2 linked regions of the Rhodohalobacter sp. SW132 genome follow. The protein of the gene in region 1 interacts with the protein of each later gene in a pairwise test. Links are inferred from orthologs where the notes say so. Each region holds a gene or a part of one and is shown on either strand. Other genes may lie near its edges. The genes, in order: mtgA and DYD21_RS18825.

The links.
Region 2: the proteins of mtgA (region 1) and DYD21_RS18825 interact in binary tests that used the Escherichia coli proteins (3 or more experiments, as listed by UniProt). The link is inferred for Rhodohalobacter sp. SW132 from one-to-one orthologs.

Annotation. Positions count from the first base shown.
Region 1 is NZ_QUOK01000001.1:893,328-902,300, reverse strand. What follows is about bases 2,503-5,357. They hold mtgA (monofunctional biosynthetic peptidoglycan transglycosylase), read right to left. Parts: upstream 4,480-5,357; coding sequence 3,526-4,479; downstream 2,503-3,525. Other genes in these bases: DYD21_RS03805 (S9 family peptidase), read right to left, coding at 4,779-5,357; DYD21_RS03815 (metallophosphoesterase), read left to right, coding at 2,503-3,465. In the rest of the region: DYD21_RS03825 (endonuclease/exonuclease/phosphatase family protein), read left to right, coding at 1-198; DYD21_RS03820 (hypothetical protein), read left to right, coding at 1,227-2,090; more of DYD21_RS03815, read left to right, coding at 2,131-2,502; more of DYD21_RS03805, read right to left, coding at 5,358-6,836; DYD21_RS03800 (alkaline phosphatase), read left to right, coding at 7,085-8,548; DYD21_RS03795 (RNA polymerase sigma-70 factor), read left to right, coding at 8,922-8,973. UniProt on the Escherichia coli protein: Peptidoglycan polymerase that catalyzes glycan chain elongation from lipid-linked precursors. May play a role in peptidoglycan assembly during cell division in collaboration with other cell division proteins.
Region 2 is NZ_QUOK01000013.1:42,502-46,279, forward strand. The notes cover bases 41-2,962. They hold DYD21_RS18825 (penicillin-binding transpeptidase domain-containing protein), read left to right. Parts: upstream 41-399; coding sequence 400-2,526; downstream 2,527-2,962. Other genes in these bases: DYD21_RS18820 (hypothetical protein), read left to right, coding at 41-371; DYD21_RS18830 (UDP-N-acetylmuramoyl-L-alanyl-D-glutamate--2,6-diaminopimelate ligase), read left to right, coding at 2,526-2,962. Also shown: more of DYD21_RS18820, read left to right, coding at 1-40; more of DYD21_RS18830, read left to right, coding at 2,963-3,778. UniProt on the Escherichia coli protein: Essential cell division protein that catalyzes cross-linking of the peptidoglycan cell wall at the division septum. Required for localization of FtsN.

The sequences.
Region 1 (8,973 bases):
GCTTCGGAAACGGGCCACGAAGGTCCAACAGCTACCTTTAACGACTGGGAGGAACTGCGTGAGCCGGAATCACGAATCGATTATATTTTTGTATCTGATGGCGTTCGTGTTCTCAATCACAGAATTCTTGATGATCGCTATGATGGACGTTTTCCATCCGATCACCTACCGGTAATTTCCGATATAATTTTAGAATAAGATCACTGCTGAGATCTTTTTTTAAACCACGATTTTTTGCGTGAAATATTTAGATTCTTGAACAGGTTCAAATCGACAAAAAAACCTGAATCTCAAAAATCACCTCTGCATTTGCAGTTTGCTTAAATTCCCCGTTCCCAAGCGGAAACATCGGCGAGCCATACAGATATTTCAGATTCGGGAGACGCATCATCATCATCGTATATAATGATCGCTGTTTTTCCGGGATCAAGCCGGAGGCGTGTTGATACAGCTACCACTCACCCGAAATTGAACCCACAATATATACCCCCCCCTCATACGCAACCTTTATAACTGATTTCGATTTATAAATAATTTTATTTATTCGGTATTAAGGCGCCTAAAAAGGGCAATACCACTAACTATGATAACTAGCTTGCAAACGAAATCTAATAAACTCTTGCACAATAGATCTTATGTCGATTTTGTAGTTCTTCCGGCCTTTGATTACTGAAGGAGGTGCTTGGTTTGCGGGGAGTGCATGCGATGCTTGTAAAAACTACCGGCCAAATCTAAGATTACTGTCACTAAGTGATGTGGACCTTTGTTTTTACATCGCAAAACGTACCGCAAATCCCGACTGAAGGAATCACCAGCCCGGCGGGTTTTGGATACTTTTGACCGTTCAAAAGTATCAGGAGAATAATCCATAATTGGCTAATGTTATTGACATTACTAACAAGGGGAGATACAGGGGGCATCGTTATTTTCCAAATTCTGATGAAAATCCCCCTCAATCTCGCCCTGATAATCGGGACTGAAAAAACGCCAGTTGGCGCGGGATAAAAGAGGAGCCCTTTTCTAAGGGGGGCTTTTTTTTAAATAATTTAAAAATCGAACTCAGGTTTATACGTGTTGAAATTATCGGAGAGACGATAAAAATCTACACCCAGCCCATCTACATTCAACAGCTGTGAAGCCGAACTATCATGCAGATAAAATTACGATTGAGTAATACTCTGTTAATCTGAAATCGGCATCATTTACGTGAATAACAGTAATTGAATATGCATAACAAAAATTATCACATAAAGCTGATTGAAGTTATCCGATGGATACTTTCAATCGCTATTTTGATCCATGCAGCTGGGCTGTTTGCCACTGTTTTTGAAATGCGGCAAACGCAATTTGGCAACTACCTTTTCATGGTTATGGGAATGCCGCATGGCGATGCGCTATTTTACGAGCGAATCACAGTTTCGGCTTTTCTTTTTTTGTGCCTGGTGAATCTGTTTCATACAAGGATGTACACACTCTTGCCAATTGCAGCCTACATTTTGTTTGAGGCATGGGCAGGTTACTATCAAGCCGCGTATCGATACAGCGAATTTACTCTATATGCACATGTCATGAGGTATATGACGCCGGTCGTACTTGTTGTTTTGTGTACCGTTCCTTTCCGAAAAATACTATCAGAAAAGGCGAGGCTTTTATCCGTTGAGTGGCTTTTGCGTATTTCGCTGGCTGTACTGTTCTTCATACACGGTTTGGAAGCCTGGCTTGGGCACCCGGTTTTTGCCGATCTGATTATCGGTTCCGCAAACAATCTTGCAGGTGTGCGAATAACGGAAAGTATGGCTGTTCAAATAATGAAAGGGATTGGAATCCTCGATTTAATAGTGGTTCTGGGCCTTTTATTCAAGCCATTGCAAGGGGTGCTTTTTTGGGCGCTGTTCTGGGGTGCACTAACGGCCTTTTCCAGGATTACAGCAATTGGAAGTACAGCCTACATCGAAGTGCTGCTGCGTGCATCCCATATTCTGGCTCCGTTTGCCTTGTGGGCCATTATGTATCAACCAGCGTGGATCGTTCAGGCTGTTCCAATTCAATCCCTTGTAAGCCGGGGCAAAAAACATCAACTCTCTACCTGATACGGGCAACTATAAACCTAATCAATATCACAAAAACAGTATGCAAAGAAATTATATTCGAATAGTTTTACTCACCGCAATGGCACTGCTGACAATCACTGTAATCGTGCTGCTGGCAAAGGGTTCGTCTGAGGAGATCCCGGAACATGTTATACAGCTTGAACCATCTTCTGAACCGATTCATATCAGGGTGCTGTTTGAGCAGAATCCGGCAACGGAAGCACAGGTATCATGGACTACAACCGCGGAAGGAGATAACCATATTCTCTATTTTGATACAGAGCCGAGAGGGGGAGAGGCATCGGCCTATCGTTTCAGCAGTGAGGATATTCACTCCGGAAAATATAGCCTGAGGCCGGAGGAAGAAGGAATGGATTCCTGGTACCATCACGCCTACATGAGTAATCTTGAACCGAACACTTCATATTACGTGATGGTGGAAACAGACGAATCAAAATCTGACGAATACTACTTTATCACCGCGCCGGATGATGACCGATCGGTGGCACTTCTGATGGGTGGAGATTCAAGAGTAGGTCATTCCCGGATAGAGGAGGATAATAATCGCCGAAAGATGAATGAACGCATGAAACAGCTGTTTGAAGAGCATCCGCATATACTTGCACTGGCCCATACAGCCGATTACACCAACCGGGCCTATTGGTCGGAACTTTACTGGTGGCTGAAAGATCACTATGAAACGACCACCGCATCAGATAACCGGCTGCTGCCCATCATTCCGTCGAGAGGTAATCACGATTTGGATGTAGGATTTGAGGAGAAATTTTACTGGCCCAATCGGGAAAACGATTTTTATTACGCGACTCAGATAAATTCTGAAACGGTTATGATTGTGCTGAATACGGAAATTAGTATTTCGGGTGATCAGAAGGACTGGCTGGAGCAAACTCTGAAAGAGGTAAGACCAAACAACCGGAATGTCGCGGTAATGTTTCACAAACCGTTATATCCAAGTGTAAGAGCTTATGACGGATCGGAAAGACGAAGAAGAGCATGGGGGCCTTTGCTTGAAGAGCACGGTGTAGATTTTGTGGCTGTAGGACATGATCACGCCCTCAAAAGAACAGTTCCGATTTTAAATGAAAAAGCAGATCCCAACGGTATCGTTTACATCGGTGATGGTGGTTTAGGCGTTTCAACCCGGGAAGTGGTGTCAGATCGCTGGTACCTGCAATCACCCGGAATGACAAAATCAGCATATAATGTTCATTTTGTTGAGTTTAATGAAGATCACATAGGAATTACCGCATTTGGCATGAATGGCGATGTGCTGGATGAATTCATGATTCCGGCAGATCGTGAGGAGCGAACGAGTTATTATGAATCAATTTTGCAGGCAGTCAGCAGCCGGTAAAAGAAGTTCATACGGTTAAACCGACTGATTCCGGTTTCAATTGCTTCTTCATAACCTGATTTAATACTCCTGCTGTTCAATCTGTAATGTATCAGAAGCTGCGGATGCTGGTGGTTGCAGTGAATCCACATCCGCAAATGGTTCCGGCTCTTCCAATGCGAAAATGAGGCTGTCGAGCCTGCTGATGTGGAACTCTTCTTCATTCCAATTGCTCTCAGGTGTTGAAAGTGAATCGGAAATCGGTTCATGCAAAGTGCCCAGCTCGTCCGGTTCCGGTGCGGGTGGCTGATAGTAGGCGATGCCGCTCAATTGGGTCATCTGGCGAAGAATCCAGCCGCTGCGTTCTTCTGCGTAAGGGGAGGGCGGATTGACTCGCATCCGCTTCGGGCTGGGCAGTACGGCAGCAAGACGGGTTGACATTTCAGGGTCGAGTGATGCGGCAGGAAGATCATAAAACACTTCAGCGGCTTTTCCGATGCCGAATACACCGGGGCCGAACTCCGCGATATTCAGATACACCTCCATGATGCGCTCTTTAGGCCAGAATAACTCAATCAATACGGTGAAACCAGCCTCAATTCCTTTTCGAAAAAACGATTGTGCCGGTGATAGAAACAGATTTTTTGCAACCTGCTGAGAGATCGTGCTTGCCCCCCGAACACGTTCGCCCTGCTGACGCTCATCCCACGCTTCCTGGATCGATTCAAGGTCAAATCCCCAGTGTTCATAAAAAAGCTGATCCTCCGAAGCGATCACCGCCCATTTCATATGTTCGGGTATGTCATCTGCAGGAACCCAGTAGTCGGTTAAGCTGTATCGCTCTGTCTCCAGTTCATCCCAGTTTTCCTGGTACGTAAAGCTTGTAACAGATGGATTGACCCAACGAAGTGCAAATACGGTGAGGATGATCAGCAGAATTATTCCTGCTGCAACAGATAGCGCTGAGACCAGGTAAACGCGCGGCCGTTTATAAAACGGTTTTTGTTGAGGTTGTACATTGTTTTCAGGTTCCATACTTCTATAACTCCCCAACGATCGATCTGTTTCAAATTATATTACGGGTTTTATGTCAGTGGGTAGGTGTTATTGAATCGTTATGACGGACCCCGATCCGGTATCTCCTAACTGTGTCAAAAATGGGAGATCCCGCATCAAGCGCGGGATGACGTCCTTTTTGGATAGACACCTACAGTTTTTCACGCGCATCCGCGGGTTGTTTGAGATTTTTTCCTGAGTTTATTATTGAAAACAGCTATAAAAAAACCCGGCTCAAAGGCCGGGTTTTTAAATCAAAAGCAAAAAAGAAGTAAACCCTATTCGCGTTCCGGAACCGGGGCATCCCAGTGGGGAATTTCCGCGGATGAATCCCCGGTCATCAGGTAGGTATCAAACCACTGCAGCATCCGGTGGGTGTAATCAAACCGGGAGGCGGCCCTGGTATTTCCGTGCCCTTCACCGGGATACCAGACAAGACGAAGCGGTACGTCGGGCTTCCGTACTTTAATGTGGCGATAAAGCTCAAGAGACTGCGCCGGGTGAACACGCGTATCTTCCGCACCGTGCATGATCAGGATTGGAGTTTCGGCACGATCCACCCAGTAAATCGGGCTTCGTTTCAGGTAATCCATCCATTTTTCGTCCGATTCCCACATTCGTTCACGGGAGTGTACCAGGTAGAGCTCTTCCGGTATGTCACTGGTTCCCCATTTACTCAAATTGTTGCTGATGCCCACAAACATTACCGATGCAGCGAAGCGATCGGAGTAGTAAGTGCTCATCCATGCAGAGGCGTATCCGCCGTAGGATCCGCCGGTTACACCGATACGGTCTGCATCTGCAATCCCCTGATCAATCAGGTAATCTACACCATCAACAATATCGTCGAACTCTTTTCCGGCAAGATCGGCCTGACTGCTAAAGGCGAATTCAATGCCCCGGCCTGTGCTTCCTCGATAATTCGGGTAGAAAACTCCGTATCCCTTGGCGGCGGCCATCTGCCCCGGAATTTGATATCCGGTGAGCCATCCGTTGCTGTAATGCGCTTCGGGTCCGCCATGAACCATCGTTATCACCGGAATTTGATCTCCATCATTGTATCCTACCGGGTAGATCATAATGCCATCGATATCAAACTCGCCATCACGTGCGGTGTAGGTGATCACTTCCTGACGACCCAATTCCACACCTTCAAGCCATTCATTGTGGTTGGTCATTTTTTCAGGCTGCGCATTGCGGCCGGATCCTCTCACGAATAGTTCAGCGGGATGCTGAGGGCTACTCGCTACAAAAGAGATCACTCCGTTGCCGGAACGGGAAAAAGAGTTGATGGCATGTTCATCAGAACGAAAGATCGTCTGCTTATTCGAACCGTTGGGCCGGATCGAACCGATAACGGACGATGTGCTTTCACTTGCCAGGAAGTGAATTTCGTTGTTTGATGTCCATTTGATCTGTTCATATTTACCTTCAAAATCTTCATCAATAATTCCGGGAGTTCCGCCATCGGCAGAAACAATGAGGATGCGGCCGTCAATAGGGTCGTTAATATTGGCAGCGGCACGGATGGCAATTCGCTGACCATTGGGGCTCCATTCTATCTGTCCCAGTTTCCCTTCGTTATTCACTTCTGCGGCAACTTCACGGCTTCTGTAGTCTACAATGTAGATGCTCTGAGCCATGAACGAATCATCCACGCCGGGAGTCGGGGCTGCCGAAAGGGCAATTTTACTACCGTCCGGGCTCCATTCCATGGAGTAAACGGTTCCTTCTACATCAATTTTATGCGGCTCGTGCCCTTCGCGCGATACATTGGTGATATATGCCGGGCGCTGGGTTTGATTCTCTTCATACACATCGGCCTGGTAAGGCAGCGGAGATTCGGTTTCTTCCGGGCTATAGAATGATGAGAAAACAATATGGTTTCCATCATTATGCCATTTGTAGTCTGATATATTCCGCTCAAATTCGAATATTTTAGTCGCTTCGCCACCGTCCAGCGGAAGCTCATAGAGGGAGCGAGTGGCATCTCCGGATCGGCTGGTCAGAAACGTCACGCTATTGCTGCCGGGGCGGAACTGCAGGCTGCCAATGCCGGAGACAGAGTAGTAGGGTTTCGAATCACCGGATTCCACATTCAAAACGTGCAGCTCGGTGCGGTTGCCGGCATTCTCCTCGTATGGATCAGCCGGAATACTTACGGTATAGGCAACATAATTTCCATCATCAGAAATCAGAGAGCTGGTCACATTTTGAGTTTTTGCAACGTGTTCGGGTGTTACGCCTTGTGCAAAAACCATTGGAATGGCAATCATTAACAGCAGAATTGCCGAAAAGGCCGTCTTTAGAAAAGGTCGCATTCTTTTATCCATCATAAAGAAAGGTTTGATTAATATGGGTTTAAGGCGATCTGATTGGTTCACGTCTTGATAATCAGACCGGTAACATAAAGATAATTAGCGTTTTTGAAGAAGAGTTCATTCTTTTCAGTCTTGAAAATACTCTTTTGGCGCTTATTTTTGTAATGAAACTTAAATGGGCGCCTGCAGGATACAATTCTCAACATATAGTTTGTATCTTGGCCTGTCAAAAAGCATAAACTGTGATATAACCTCCCGAAATTATGAGTAAAAACAACTTCTCCCGACGCGATTTCCTGAAAACCGGAGCCCTCTCAACCCTCGCACTTGGTGGAGGAATGGCCGGGCGCGCTTCTGCAGCCGATAAAAAAATCAAAAGCCAATATGGTGATGCCAAAAATGTAATTTTTCTGGTGGTTGATGGGATGAGTGCGGGAACTCTTGCAATTGCTGACCTCGTGAAACAGGATCAGTATGGCGAAAAGACAAACTGGGTGAAGTTGTATGAATCGGACCGGGAGTACCACCGCGGGTTGATGGATATGGCATCGCTGAATTCAACCGTCACAGGGTCTGCATCGGCAGCGTCATCATGGGGATCAGGACACAGAATTAACAACGGAGCGGTAAACTGGGGGCCGAATGATGAGCAATACAAAACAATTTGCGAAATATTTCGTGATGCCGGGAAGGGGACAGGCCTTGTAACTACAACACGTATCACCCACGCCACACCATCCGGGTTTGGGATAAACATGCCTCAGCGGGGAATGGAAGATGAAATTGCAAAACAGTACTCCGAGCGGGATTACGATGTACTGATGGGCGGAGGTGACCGGCACTTCCGGGCAGACCGGCGTTCCGACGGCGAAGATCTTTACTCCGCGTTTGAAAGCAACGGATACACGGTTGTGAAAACAAAACCGGAACTGAACCGGGCCACAAGAAACAGTAAGCTGCTGGGAATTTTTTACGACTCCCATCTGCCCTATACGGTCGATCATAAAACACTGCCTGAACTGCAGGAAAATGTTCCTACACTGGCTGAAATGTCGAAAGCGGCGCTTGAGCGTCTGGATCAAAACGAAAATGGATTTATTTTGCAGATCGAAGGCGGCCGGGTGGATCACGCTGCGCACGGAAACTGCCCATCTGGACTCGTGTACGATCAGATCGCTTTTGATGATGCCATCAAAGAAGTGATGGATTTCACCGACGGACGCGATGATACGCTTGTGATTATTACAACGGATCACGGAAATGCGAATCCCGGCCTGAGCGGACTGGGGAGCGCCTATGGTGATTCACCCAGCATGATGGCTACTCTGTACGATTACAAGCACAGTTTTGAGTGGATGTACGGTGAACTTGGTTTTCACTGGTCGGATGATTCGCTCGAAGGTGTAACGGTGAAAAAAATTCAGGATCTGTTTGAGTATGCCACTAATACCCAGATTACAAATGAAGAGGCGATTATGGTGAAGCGGGCTTTTCAGGGACAATTCAGGTCGCCATTCAGAAATCGTCAGTCACCGGCCGGGGTGATGTCGGGTGTTCTTGCTAATTACAACGGTATCAATTTTATCAGCACCAGCCACACGGCGGACTATGTGGAAATTGCCGCCTGGGGCCCGGGCAGTGACCGCATCCCAACCTTTGTGCGCAACACCGCTCTGTTTGATCTGATGGTGGATATGACGGATGTTAGAGCGTATGCGGAGGGGTGAGTTAATCAGCGCAGCTCATCAAATGCTTCTTGAACGGACCGGCGTAAAAAACCGGTCCGTTTCTGTTTCTGCCCTGAACTATTTCGATTCCTCTTTTCCCGGATCGTATTTGACACTTCACAATTCAAGAGGTAAGTAATTGTTTAGCATATATTTATGTATTCGGTATTTGAGGGTGGTTTGATGTCAAACTGATTTAATCAATCAATTTGAAGAAATACCTATTCTTTTTGGAAATTTATTTGTAAGCTACTCCAGGTTAAAAAAGCGCTTTTAATTTGCGCGATCACAACTCAGACTTCTCATTTTGCTCAGCACATCCAATCGCTGCAGAATTTCGAAGAAGTGAAATGAATCATATAACCAGTCAGGAATGGCATTAGAGCAAAAACTCAATAGCATTGGGGGTGTGGGTCTTTCTTTGG
Region 2 (3,778 bases), on another replicon or contig:
GAAAACGTTCGTCAATTTTTGACACTGCGGGATCAAACGGGAACGGATCCGCCAGCTACGGAAAACGGAAAAAAGACACCGCAGATAAAAAGAGGGCCATTCCCTCCATTACTCCGTGGAAAGTGATTGTTGCTTCCGTATTGATCGCGGCTTCCGGGTTGATCTACATCAACCATGTATTTAGCACACAGCAGACATTGATGGAAGTTCAGCAGCTTGAAAATGAATTTAACCGTGCCCAGCGCGCATATGAAGAGCAGCGTTTGATTTATGACCGCATGGTGGGGCCAAAACAAATTTACCAGCAGGCCCGGACACAAGGATTTATTAATGCCGGACCGGCAGACCAAATTATTATACCTGAACCATAATCTGTATATGAACCACCGCACATCCATAATGAGCCGAATGTTTATTCTGATGGGGCTGATTTTTCTGCTCCCGTTCGCCATTCTTGTGCAAATTTTTCGCGTGAATGTTATGGAGGGGGATGGCCTGAGAGAACTTTGGAATTCACAGGCGATCGACTACATTGCCATTCCGGCCCAGAGAGGAAATATTTACGATGCAAACGGCTCCCTCCTGGCGACCAATTCTGCCGTCTATAAAATTGCGGTTGATCCCTTCGCTCCCGGCGTTACTCGTGATAATCTCGATATGGTTGGATCAGTTCTGAGCCGTCACACTGGCAGACAAGCTTCTTATTACCGAAATAAAATCCGTAATGCGCCCTCCAACTCCCGCTACATAGTACTGGAGAGAAGTATTTCCGTTCAGGCGTATGAAGATATCCGCGAACTGGGATATCGCGGCGTGATTCTTGAAGAAGAGTATCGCCGAAATTACAATTTTGAGACCCTTTCTGCCCATACCCTCGGATATGTAAACCATAACCTGGATGGAATGGCCGGTTTAGAGGCAAAATACAATCAAACTTTGAAAGGTGAAGACGGACTTCAGCAGGTGCGCCGAGATCGGTCCAACCGGATTTTCGCCTACGTTGGTGCCCCGAGACAACAGCCCCGTCAGGGATCTTCGCTGCATACCACAATAGATTCCTACATTCAGGCAATTGTGGAAGAAGAGCTCGAAAACGGAATTCAAACCACTCGCGCAAAGCAAGGCACAGCAATTGTAATGGATCCTAAAACGGGCGCTGTGAAAGCGATGGCAAATTACCCGACCTTCGATCCCAATACACCCGCAGCCAGTGATACCGAAAATCGTCGGAATTATGCTGTTTCTGATATGTTTGAGCCAGGTTCAACCTTTAAACTGGTTACAGCAATTGCGGCAGTTGAACAGGGTGTGGTAGATTTTGATGAAATTTTTGAAACACCGGAAAACGGACGGATTCAGATTCACGGTCAATGGATGCGGGATCACGATCCTCTTGGTGATTTAACGTTCAAACAGGCGATCGCAAAATCATCAAACATTGCCACTTCCGAGCTGGCGATGCGTATTCAGCCCGAGCGTTATTACCAGTATGCACGGAATCTTGGTTTTGGCACCCCAACAAATATAGATCTCCACAACGAAGTTGGAGGACGACTTCAAAAACCGTTTGAATGGAGCGGTGTTACGCTCCCCTGGATGTCAATTGGGTATGAAGTGCAGGCCACACCGCTGCAAATTGTCCAGGCTTATGCCGCATTTGCGAATGGAGGAAAGATGATGAAGCCGTTTGTGGTCAGCCACCTTACGGATGAATTTGGAAATGTAAAAGAGCGAACCCGCCCTTCCCTCGTGCGGCGCATCGCTAAAGAAGAGACCATTCAAAAATTAATGCCGGTATTTGAAGAGGTTGTTACCGATTCAGGAACCGCAAACTGGGCGTCCGTTGAAGGGCTTCGCATTGCCGGTAAAACAGGTACGGCACAGAAGTATATTGGCGGCCGGTATACAACAAGTTACCGCGCATCCTTTGCAGGTTTTTTCCCGGTGGAAGATCCATCCTATGTAATTCTTGTACTGCTGGATGAACCGCGCACCAGTTTTTATGGCGGTTTTACAGCCGGATCGGTATTCCGTGAAATCACAAAGCGAATCGCTGGCCTGGATGACTCCATCAACCGAAGTATATCACCCGGCGACCAGCTTGCAGAGGAGAACCGTATTTTTATTCCGCAGCTTGTCGGTCATACCGAAGCGGGGGCAGAATCCATTTTAAAAGGTACGGGAATCCGATACAGAACATCCGGCAGCGGTCCTTTCGTAGTGGATCAGCAGCCATCAGCCGCTGAAGCAATAGCTGACAATGTGGTTGTAAAATTGACTCTTGGTGATATCCAGGATGGTGAATCACCGGATGGCTTTGTGAAAATTCCCGATTTACGGGAAATGAATATGAGAAAAGCCGCCTCCGTCATACGAGGGCTTGGACTCGAAATTGAGATGATCGGCTCCGGAACCATCTATAACCAATTTCCTTTGGCAGGCGAGCTGATGCGCGAAGGACGAACCGTCACCGTTCGCGGGAGAGCACGGTCTATGCAAAATGTAACCCTAACAGCAGCCCAGTAATGACTTTTAAAGAGCTTATCATCTTTTGTGATCCATCTACCGTGCTGGGCAGCGCCCCGGATGAAATTGGAATGCTCTGCCAGGATTCAAGGAAAGTCTCGCCCGGCGATATATTTATCGCCATTAAAGGATTGACGTCCGACGGACACAAGTTTATTGACGCCGCAGTAGAAAACGGGGCCTCGGTTGTAATCAGTGAAAAACCCTTAAAAAATATTGGGAACACTGCCGTTATTGTGGTGGATGACACCCGTGCCCTGGTTAGCCCTCTTGCTCAGAAACTGATGGGTAACCCGGCCGAAAAACTGACGATCACCGGTGTTACCGGCACAAACGGCAAAACCACCGTTGCCACCCTGATCTGGCAGGCGCTCACAGAGCTGGGTCAGCCTGCCTCTTTGCTTGGCACTGTAGAAAAAAGATTTAATAAGAGAAAAGGTGAAAGCGCACTTACAACTGCCGATCCGATCGAAATCGCCCGCGATATGAAACGGATGGTAGATATCGGCAGTAAATTTCTTGTGATGGAAGTCTCCTCACATGCACTGGAACAGCAGCGAACAAGCGGAATTCCATTTTACGTCTCCATCTTTACCAATCTGAGCCATGACCATCTTGATTACCACGGCTCCATGGAAAAGTACGCCGCTGCGAAGAAAAAACTATTTGACCAGATGAACCCCGATGGCTGGGCGATTGCAAATGTTGATGATCCCCGGGGCGAATGGATTACAAGTGATACCGCAGCCCGTGTGCTTGGCATATCCTTCGAAAAACATTCTACTGTTCATGCCAATATTGTCCGGGCTGATACCAAAGGAACGCAAATTGATATTGAAGATCTCCAGCTCAGAACCCCGCTGATCGGCATTTTTAACGCATACAATGCTGTTCAGGCACTGCTGGCCTGCACTGCACTCGGATTTGATGGAAATCACATCGCGGACGTACTGTCTCATTGCCCCGGTGCTGCCGGACGTATGGAACGCGTAAACCGCACGAAAAAACTGGAACAAGAACCCGTTGTGATTGTGGATTACGCCCACACGCCCGACGCACTGAAAAATGTGAGCCGTACGCTGTCTGAACTGAAAAAAACCAATCAAAACCTGGTTATCGTATTCGGCTGCGGCGGGGACAGAGACAAAGCCAAGCGCCCGGAGATGGCGAAGATTGCAGAAACATACGGTGACCGAATCGTGGTAACCTCAGATAACCCGCGTACTGAAAAGCCTGAGGCGATCATTAAAGA